Linked DNA regions of Lichenicola cladoniae. The protein of the gene in region 1 interacts with the protein of each later gene in a pairwise test. Links are inferred from orthologs where the notes say so. Each region holds a gene or a part of one and is shown on either strand. Other genes may lie near its edges.

Region 1 (4,975 bases):
GACCCTGCCCAGGATTCTGCTCGCCGCCGCGACCGTGGCAACCCTGTCCGGCTGCGCCACCCGCGGCTGCGACAACCCGTATGTCCTAGACTATATCGACAACGCCGACAGGAGCAGCGACCTCGCCTATCTCGGCCTGGTACGCGACGCCGTGCGAACCGACCCTGGCCCAAAGCCGAACACCGCCTATTGCTCGGTCTGGCAGCGCATCAAGAACCCCGCCTACGGCAGCACCCCGACCCAGCCCGAGTCCCTGCTACGCCCCCAACATTACACGATCACCCAGTTCGACCACGGCTGGCGCATCGTCCCCACGATCCCCTGACACAGCCAGGGGATCGAGCGAGGACTACCTCCCCGGCACCCTTCCGGCACCGAGTTCGCCCAATGCGCTGTGCCGAGTGAGAGCTCCCCTTGGGGGAGCGCCCGTCGTGGCTATCGAGAACCGGAGCGGAGCGGCCTCCCGGCCGTGAGCACCGGAAGCGCAGAGAGCCGCGTCGGATCGCCGGCACAGTAGCATTCAAACGTGGGAAAGGCCGTGGTAGGCGCGGGCGAAGTAGACCAGCGCCGCTGCCGGGTCGCCGAGACGGATGTCCTGCACGTGGCAGAAGATGACGCTGTGCGTGCCGACCTCGACAACGCTTGAGACCAGGCAATCGAACGAGACCAGCGACTGCTCGAGCACCGGGGCGCCGGTGACCAGCGTGGTCCAGACGCCTTCGGTAAAGCGTTCCTCCATGTCCAGCTTGCCGGCAAACGCGACCGATATGTCGCGCTGGGCGTGGGCGAGGGTGTTCACGCAGATCGGACCACCCTCGATGAAGGCGGCCCGCGAGCGAGAACTGCGATTGATGCAGACGAGCAGGGTCGGCGGGTCGTCGGTCACGGAGCAGACCGCCGACGCGGTCAGCCCATGACGGCTGACTCCATCGCCTGTGGTGATGACGTTGACCGCTGCGCCAAGCCGCGACATTGCCTCGCGATAGATCGTTGTATCGACGCCCATCGTGCTTCTCTCCCTGCTGCCAGACGTGGCGCCCATGCTCGACGTGCTTCATGTTCGAAGCGCGTGACGTTATCAACCATCCTTCGCACAGGGCGGGCTCACGGTTATTGGCGCCGCTGTGATTCACATATATACGCGCATCCCGACGTAGATCACGAAGGCGGCTCTCCGCATGCATCGACGCACCCTCCTCGGACTTGCAGCCGGCCTGGCCATGCCGGCGCTGCACGCGCGTGCCGACAGCGCGCCGCTGTCCTTGCGGGTCGGGATCATGTCCGGACCGGAAGAGGACATCGCCGAAGCTGCGCGCGGGATCGCGGCAGCGCATGGTTTGACGCTCAAGCTGGTGACCTTCGAGGATTACACGCTGCCGAACGAGGCTCTGGCGAGTGGCGATATCGATGCCAATGCATTCGAGCACAAGCCGTTCCTCGACTCCCAGATTCAGGCGCGCGGCTACCATATCGTCCCGCTCGGGCTGACCTATGTCGAGCCGATGGGGATCTATTCGAAGAAGCTCCATAGGCTCGACGCGCTGGCGGATGGCGCACGGATCGCGGTGCAGAACGACCCCAGCAACCAGGGGCGGGCACTGAACCTGCTGGCAGCGCATGGGCTGATCGCGCTGGCGCCGGGGCGCGGCCTGCTGCCGTCGCTGGCCGATGTCACCGGGTCGGCCAAACATCTGCGGCTGATCGAGCTCGATGCCGCGCAGTTGCCGCGGGCACTCGACGACGTGGCGATGGCGTCGATCAACACCAACTACGCGGTCAGCGCCGGCCTCGATCCGGCCGCAGCCCTGATCCGCGAGCCGCGCGAGAACAATCCCTATGCCAACATGATCGCGGTACGTGCCGGCGACACCAACCGGGCCGGCATGAAGACGCTGCTGGCCTCGTATCAATCGCCCGAGATGGCCGCTTTCCTGGCGTCGCATTTCAAGGGCGCCATCCTGCCATCGTTCTGAAGCGCCTCCATGGATGAAGCGCCTGCCCTGATCCGCTTCGAGCGGGTGACACGGCGCTTCGGCGGCCATCCGGCGATCGCGGACATATCGTTCTCGGTCGGGCATGGCGAGATCGTCGGGGTCATCGGCCGGTCCGGCGCCGGCAAGTCGACGCTGCTGCGCTGCCTGGCCGGGCTGGAACGGCCGGACGAAGGCAGGATCGTGCTCGATGGGCAGGACCTGGCGCAGCTCGGCGAACCGGCGCTCCGGGCGCGGCGGCGTCGCATCGGGCTGGTGTTCCAGCACTTCAACCTACTGTCGTCACGGACCGCGGCGCAGAACATCGCGTTGCCGCTCAAGATCGCCGGCTGGACACGGGCCGATCGCGCGCGCCGCACCACGGAGTTGCTGGAGCTGGTCGGGTTGCCGGACCGGGCCGGGCATTATCCGGCGCAACTGTCCGGCGGTCAGAAGCAGCGTGTCGGCATTGCGCGCGCTCTGGCCGCGAGCCCGGCGCTGCTGCTGTGCGACGAGGCGACCTCGGCGCTCGATCCGGAAACCACGCATTCGATCCTGGCGCTGCTGCGCGACATCAACGCGCGGCTCGGCCTGACCATCATGCTGATCACCCACGAGATGAGCGTGGTCAGGGCGGTGGCGGACCGCGTGCTGGTGCTCGAGGCTGGTCGCCTGGTCGAGGATGTTCCGGCGGCGCGCTTGTTCGCCCATGTCGAGGCCGGCAGCATGAACGAGGCTACCCGGAGCCTGCTGCGTGACCAGCGCCCGTCCCTCCCCGGCTTCCTGGTCGATCGGCTGACGCCGGAGCCGGCCGCCGGCAGCCACGCGGTGCTGGAACTGGGGGTCGGCGGCGACGCGGCGCATTTGCCGATGATTGCCCGGCTGGCCACCGAAACCGGGATCGAGGCGACGTTGCTGGAAGGCGGCGTCACCCATATCGGACAGGAGCCGATCGGTGCGTTGTTCCTCGCCGTGCCCTCGGACCGGGCCGACGAGGCCGAGGCGGCCTTGCGCCGGTTCGGCGCCGACACGACGGAAACCTCGTTGCGGAGGCTTGGCCATGTCGTCCTACCTGATTGACCAGATCGCGCTGGCACTCTGGCAGACGGTGGAAATGACCCTGGCGTCCGGGGTGATTTCGCTGCTGCTCGGCCTGCCGCTGGCGATCCTGCTGGTGGTGACTGCGTCCGATGGCCTGAAGCCGATGCGGCTGGTCAACCGGGTGCTGGGCGGACTGGTCAATGCGGTCCGGTCGCTGCCGTTCATCGTGCTGCTGGTGGCGTTGATCCCGCTCACACGGCTGATTGCCGGCACATCGATCGGCACCGAGGCGGCGATCGTGCCGCTATCGCTCGCGGCGACACCGTATTTCGCCCGTGTGGCCGAGGTTTCGCTACGGGAGGTGGACCAGGGCCTGGTCGAGGCGGTGCAGGCGATGGGCGGGAGCAGGCTCTCGATCATCCGCGAGGTGCTGCTGCCGGAGGCGTTGCCCGGGCTGATCGCCGGCTTCACGCTGACGCTGGTGACGCTGGTCGGCGCTTCGGCGATGGCGGGCGCGATCGGCGCGGGCGGGCTCGGCGACCTGGCCATCCGCTACGGCTACCAGCGGTTCGAGACCAACGTGATGATCGCCGTGGTGGCAATCCTGATCGTCCTGGTCTCGGCGCTGCAGTGGGCCGGCGACCGGGCGGCGCGCCACGTCGACAGACGTGCCTGATACCGGCGTCGACAGACGGGCCTGATACCGGCGTCGACAGGCTCCTGTCGTTCGATCGTATCAGGTCGATACCGCCATCCGGGTCGTACGGGTTTTGACCGGCGGCGCGAGACCGAACATCGCCAGAAGATGCAGCCGCTTCATCACCAGGTGAATGCCGACCGGGATCATGACCCCGGCACTGGTGCCGACTACCAGGTAAAGCCACGGGTCCGCCACGACATGCAGCTTGAGCATGATTACCCGCGCACCCGATCCGGCGATGACGTGCAACACGTAGATCGTCATCGACATGACGCCCACGCCTGCCAGCCAGCGATGCCCACGCTGATCCAGCACCTTGCAGACCAGCACGATGCCGGCAATTCCCGTGATGCATGCTGGCAGCGAGAGGAGGCTTACCGGGTCTCGACCGGAGAGCGTCCCGCCGGCCCAGACCATCAGCGCGAAGGCGAACCAGACCAGCGCCGCAACGGTCCAGCCGCGGATACGATCGGGCTGCCAGCGCGCGAGCATCGCTGGTCCGTAGAGGCCCGCAACATAGAAAGGAAGATCGTAGAGCGTCATCGACAACTGTGTCGGTATCGGAACGGCCTGGTAGATTGCGAAACCAGCAAACGCGATACCGATCAGGGTCAGCCGCGACGGCAGCAGCACGACGAGGACATGGCAGATCATGATGGCATACAGGAACCAGAACTGCCCGATCGGCTGATACCAGATCTTGGCAAGGTCGGTGAACGTCATCGGGGTGTTGACGTCATGCGCCAGCATGATGATGACGCAGCCCTGCAAGACGGACCAGAGAAAGTAGGGATAGGCGATCGTCCAGACTTTGTTGACGAGAAAGGCCTGGTTTCCTCGTCGGAGACTGTGCTGGACATTGAGACCGGCCAGGAAAAAGAACAGCGGCATATGGAAAGCATACACCGTGTAGTCCATCCATCCTGCCAGCGTCAGGTTGGAAAATACTCCGCTTTTGACGATCCCACGCAGGGAGTGGCCGAACACGACGAGTATAACGCCGATCCCACGTGCGTAATCGATCCAGACCTGGCGTTCGGACGGAGTTGATGCAGTTGCGGTAACAGAACGACTAATCTCTCGATCCAAAAGCACAGCCGCGTCTCTTTCAAATTGCAGGGTCTCGGCGATCATTCGACACGGCGCTCTATTATTTGCGACAGCCCGTCGATATCAGCCGTCGACCTTACGATGAGTTCCCGGAACGATCTCATTGTTATAATACGTTCTCGACCGTAAAGAACCACCTCATTAGGAGTAGTCA
Region 2 (5,070 bases), 900 kb from region 1 along the record:
ATGGGGAGTGGGCGGGCGCAGAAGGAAGCCGAGACCGAGCGGCTCCATGTCCTCGAGCAGATCGTCGCGGAACGACAACGCCTCAATCTTGACCGTCAACTGGCGGAAGCGCGTGCACAGGTCCAGGCGGCTGCACTGGAACTTGGATGGAAGCAGCGGGAGGCCGACCTGCTCACCCTGGCCGAAAAGAATCGTCAGGAAGTCTACCGCGAAGCCGCCATCGAGCGGCTGGGGCTGAGACGTGCTACCGACGATCTCCCTCCGGCAGAAATTTCGACAACCCAGGATATCCTACAGGATCAAAACAATGCATCCGGTTGACCCGCCCCCGGACGGCATCGACGCCTCCGGCGAGGGCGCCGGTGAAGAGCCGGCCGTCTACCTGCGACTTTATGTGGCCCGGTCCACGCCCAACTCGGTGCGCGCGGAACGCAATCTGACTACCGTGCTCGCGTCCCTGAAGCACGAGCGCGTGCTCCGTTTCCTGGAAGTGATCGATGTGTTCCTGCAGCCCAGGCGCGCCGTTACCGAGGGTGTCATCGTCACTCCGACGCTCATCGGGCTTTGCGGCGACAAACGGATCGTGCTGATGGGAGATCTGGCCGACCGGAGCCAGCTGGAAGGCGTTCTCGCAGGACTGTCGAAGGACTGACACACCGGCTGCGGGGTCACGCAGGCAGCAGTCCGGCAGTCTGAAGCAGAAGCGTCACGTTCAGGATCGACACGAAGGCCACCATGATCGAGGCCATGACCAGGGTCCGGCCGTTCATGCGGAACCGGCCCATCACCCGCCTGTCTCGGCTGATCATCAACAGGGTGATCATCGGCAGCGGCAGCACGAAGCTCAGCACCACCTGACTCCACAGCAAGGCGCTGGTCACGTTGGCGCCGAGCGCGATCACGATGAACGACGGCAGCATCGTCACCAGCCGGCGGATCCAGATCGGGATTCGGAAGCCGACGAACCCCTGCATCACCACCTGACCGGCCATCGTGGCCACCAGCGAACTCGACAGGCCCGACGCCAAAAGCGAGATCAGGAAGATCAGCGCGGCCGCGCGGCCGAGCAACGGCGTCAGCGTGTGGTAAGCGCCTTCCAGGCTGTCGATCTCGGCGTGGTTGCCATGGAAGCAGGCGGCCATGACCACCATTGCCATGTTCACCAGCCCGGCGATGGTCAGCGCGAACACCACCTCGCGGTTCGAGAACCGGACCATGCGGGCCCGCTCGGTGTCGTTGTGCAGGACGACCCGGTTCTGGGTCAGGCTCGAATGCAGGTAGATCGCGTGCGGCATGACCGTGGCGCCGACCAGGCCGATGCACAGGGTGATCGCGGCCGGATCGGGAATGCTCGGCACAACGCTGTGATACAGCACCGCTCCCCAGTCGGCCGGCGCGATCAGCAGCTCGCCGAGGTAGCTGATGCTGATCGCCGCGACCAGGCCGGCGATCACGATCTCCAGCGGTCGGAAGCCGCGCTTCTGCATGTTGAGCAGCAGCAGTGTCAGCACGCCCATGGTCGACATGCCGACCAGCAGGCCCACATGCAGCAGCAGCGACAACCCGACCGCACCGCCGATGAATTCGGCGAGGTCGGTTGCCATCGCTGCCGCCTCGGTGAGCAGCCACATCGCCATCGTCACCGGGGTCGAGAAGCGGTCGCGCGACAGTTCGGCCAGGTTGCGGCCGGTGACGATGCCGAGCCGGGCCGCCTGTGCCTGGAAGAACATCGCGATCAGGTTGGCCACCACCACGACCCAGAGCAGCGCGTAGCCGTAGCGGGCACCGGCCTGGATGTTGGCGACATAGTTGCCCGGATCGACATAGGCGACCGACGCCACGACAGCCGGCCCCATCAGCGGCAGCAGGCTACGGATGCCATGGCGCCGACCGCTGAGGGTTTCGCCGAGGGCATGCTGGGTCCGGTCGGTCAGGGTCGGAGAGGTGGCGATGAGGAGAGACTTTCCGGAAAAGGGAACCAGCCGCGATGAGATCGTGTACACCAAGTGTAGCCTCGGCTACAATTCGGTCAACCGCCCCGAATGGCGTTATCGTGCCGCCGACATGACAAGCCCGCGACACCCGGCACTGCAGCACGACAAGGACGGCGAGCGGCCCGTGCTGGCGGAACATCATGACCGCGCGCGGACTGCACAGACGCGCGTGCTGCTGGAGGACTATGTCGAACTGATTTCCGATCTCGCCGGCGAAGGCCAGGCGGTCGGCCCCAGCTCGCTGGCGCGCCATCTCGGGGTCAGCCACGCCAGCGTCATCAAGAGCATCGGCCGGCTTGGACGCGAAGGGTTGGCAACTACCCTGCCCTATCGCGGCGTATCCCTCACCGAGACCGGCCAGGCCATGGCGGCCCGTGTCCGGCGTCGGCATCGGGTCGTCGTGGCGTTGCTGCGTGCGGTCGGGGTGCCGGAAGCCGAGGCAGAGGCCGATGCCGAGGGGATCGAACACCATGTCTCGAACGCGACGCTCGAAGCGTTCGAACGCTTCCTGACGGCGTCGCAAAAGCCTTGCACACGCGCAATTGATCCCGATTGAGCGAGCATCGCAGTTAATACATCACGAGATAACCGTGATGGTTGAAATTATAGTGAGTGGCGCACGCACGCAGCGTGGTTCGATGTGAACCGTTTCAACGCGCCCGCATGAAGACCGGATCTTCACTCAGCCTGATCGTGGTAGCGCACTGTTCTTTACGCCGACAATCTGACCATATTTCGGGACAGGCACCTTGTTCCTGAACCGTGTGCTGATCGTCGAGGACGAGGCGATGATCTCGATGATGATCGAGGATTGCCTGGATCATCTCGGCTACGATGTCGTCGCGGTCGCATCGCATCTCGATGACGGGCTGGAAAAGGCACGCACGCTGGACATCGACGTCGCGGTGCTCGACGTGAATCTGCATGGAAAGCTCAGCTATCCGATCGCGGAGATGCTGGTGGACCGACATATCCCGTTCATCTTCGCCACCGGATACGGAAGGGCCGGGCTGCCGGAAAACCTTCGCAACGTGCTGGTCGTGACCAAGCCGTTCCGCGAGCAGCAACTGGCCGACGCGCTGCGGGCCGCGACCGCCGGGGCATCGACCAGCGGGATGGATCCGCTCGCCAGGTAGATCGGCCGGCCTGTTCAGGCAGGCGTCTCGGGGCTGCTGATCATGATGTCGGCCGGGCGGCTGTTGGCAAGCACCAGCCGCACGTTCGGGAGGTCGTTCCCTTCCATCTTGGTGACGATCGCCGCCTCGTCATAATCGAACCCTGCCCAGCGCTCGAGCAGTCGTTCTACCAGTATGTCCTCGGTGACATCGAGCATGACGGTCAGATCGAACAGCGGGCCGAGATCCCGCCAGCCCGGCTGGTCCAGGAGCAGGTAGTTTCCTTCCGCCAGGATGATGCGGGCCGATGCCGGGACGATACGGCCGCCGGCACGCGCGATCTCGATCGACCGGTCGAACACCGGCACCGCGATATCACGTCCGTCATCGGCGCGCAGACGTTGCAGCATGGCGCGGAACCCATCCAGATCGAATGTGTGCGGCGATCCCTTGCGGGCGCGGTCGCCACGTGCGTTCAGCACCATGTCGTCGAAATGATAGCCATCCATCGGCAGGATATCGGCATGACCGGGGCGCACGGCATTGATCCGCTCCTTGAGCGTCTCGGCGGTCGTCGACTTGCCGGAACCGGGAGCACCGGCGATCGCGATGATCCGGCGCGACGCCGACTGTTCGGCCAGGACCCGCTCGACCAGGGACGAAACGGTCAGGTGCTCGGACATTGTTTCGTGCTCCATGCCCGATGCGGCTCGAATCGGGTGGCAGACTTCATACGATCACATCGGGATCGCCGCCACCGGCTGGATCGGGATGCTGATCTCGACCCGCAGACCCGGCTGGTTGTCGGTTTCGGTCAACGTTCCGCCAAGCTGCTTGACCAGCCCATCCATGATCCGGGAGCCGAAACCCATCTGGTGCGAGCTTCGGCCGATGCCCCGGTCCGCTACGACCATGCTGACATGCGTCGGCGTCCGATCCAGCCCGACCCGGATCGGGCCCGACGCACCCGCATAGGCATATTTGTTGGCGTTGATCAGCAACTCGGTGAGGACCAGTCCGAGCGTGACCGCCCAGTCGGCGGGGATCATGACCGCATCGACGTCCAGGGTGAAGTGTCCCATCCAGTCCTGGCCCATGAACGCGAAGGTGTCCGCGCAGAGCTCCCGGACATAATGGCCGGCATCGATCCGGTCGATCGTGTCGCCGCGATACAGGCGCCGATGTACCAGTGCCACCGCGGTCAAGCGCCGCCGCGCCTCTTCCAGCGCGGCGTGCAGGCCGGGATCGGTCGATGCGCGCGACTGCATGGCAAGAAAACTCGAGACCAGGCCGAGGCTGTTCTGGACGCGATGATTCACCTCGCCGATCGCCAGCTCCTTCTGCAGCAGCAGCAGGTCCTTTTCCAGCAGGATTCGGGTCAGCCGCTGGTTGAGCTCCCGGGTCCGGCGGTTGTGCTGCACCTCCAGCAGCACCGCCCGCAGCCTGGTGGCGGCCTCGACCTCCGCGACCGACCAGGGCCGTGCACGGCCGCTGACGGTTTCCGACCAGTCGGCGAACGACGCCCGGGGCGTCAACGGCGCGGCATGATCGGTTTCGGCTGGCTTGTGTGGATTGCCGGCCCAGTTGACCGTTTCTAGCCGCTCGGCCCTGAACCAGCACAGCAGCCAGGGCTCGTCGGCGGACAAGGTGATCGCCAGCAGGCCACTGCCGAATTTCTGGAACCGTTCCGCCTCAGGATAGGTTTTTGCAAGACTGGCACTGGCGAAAACTGGCACCAGGCTGCGCGCGATCAGCCAGACCGCCAGCTCGCGCAGCTCGTGCTCGGCGGGGCAATGGCCGGTGCTGACCAGCTCGTGCCCGCGCAGCACGGCGACGCCATCGCCGTTCATCATGCGGCCGACCTCGTCGAGATGGCTCGAGAGCACGGTCTCGAGCGGGCCCTCCTCGGACAGCACCGCGACGATCTCGTCCTCGCAGGCGCGCAGCCGGATCCGCTGGAG

What was found. Proteins that work in one complex are often made in the same cells at the same time.
Region 2: the proteins of HN018_RS20540 (region 1) and mntR interact in binary tests that used the Escherichia coli proteins (3 or more experiments, as listed by UniProt). The link is inferred for Lichenicola cladoniae from one-to-one orthologs.

The regions. Positions count from the first base shown.
Region 1 is NZ_CP053708.1:4,526,251-4,531,225, forward strand. The notes cover bases 1,113-4,016. They hold HN018_RS20540 (methionine ABC transporter ATP-binding protein), read left to right. Parts: upstream 1,113-1,982; coding sequence 1,983-3,050; downstream 3,051-4,016. Other genes in these bases: HN018_RS20535 (MetQ/NlpA family ABC transporter substrate-binding protein), read left to right, coding at 1,179-1,973; HN018_RS20545 (methionine ABC transporter permease), read left to right, coding at 3,031-3,687; HN018_RS20550 (acyltransferase family protein), read right to left, coding at 3,748-4,016. In the rest of the region: HN018_RS20525 (hypothetical protein), read left to right, coding at 1-325; HN018_RS20530 (flavin reductase), read right to left, coding at 521-1,006; more of HN018_RS20550, read right to left, coding at 4,017-4,845. UniProt on the Escherichia coli protein: Part of the ABC transporter complex MetNIQ involved in methionine import. Responsible for energy coupling to the transport system. It has also been shown to be involved in formyl-L-methionine transport.
Region 2 is NZ_CP053708.1:3,623,958-3,629,027, forward strand. Bases 774-3,772 are described here. They hold mntR (manganese-binding transcriptional regulator MntR), read left to right. Parts: upstream 774-1,995; coding sequence 1,996-2,550; downstream 2,551-3,772. Other genes in these bases: HN018_RS16410 (Nramp family divalent metal transporter), read right to left, coding at 774-2,003; HN018_RS16420 (response regulator), read left to right, coding at 2,744-3,130; HN018_RS16425 (nucleoside triphosphate hydrolase), read right to left, coding at 3,145-3,772. Also shown: circadian clock protein KaiC, read left to right, coding at 1-321; HN018_RS16405 (circadian clock KaiB family protein), read left to right, coding at 308-652; more of HN018_RS16410, read right to left, coding at 669-773; more of HN018_RS16425, read right to left, coding at 3,773-3,792; HN018_RS16430 (histidine kinase dimerization/phosphoacceptor domain -containing protein), read right to left, coding at 3,847-5,070.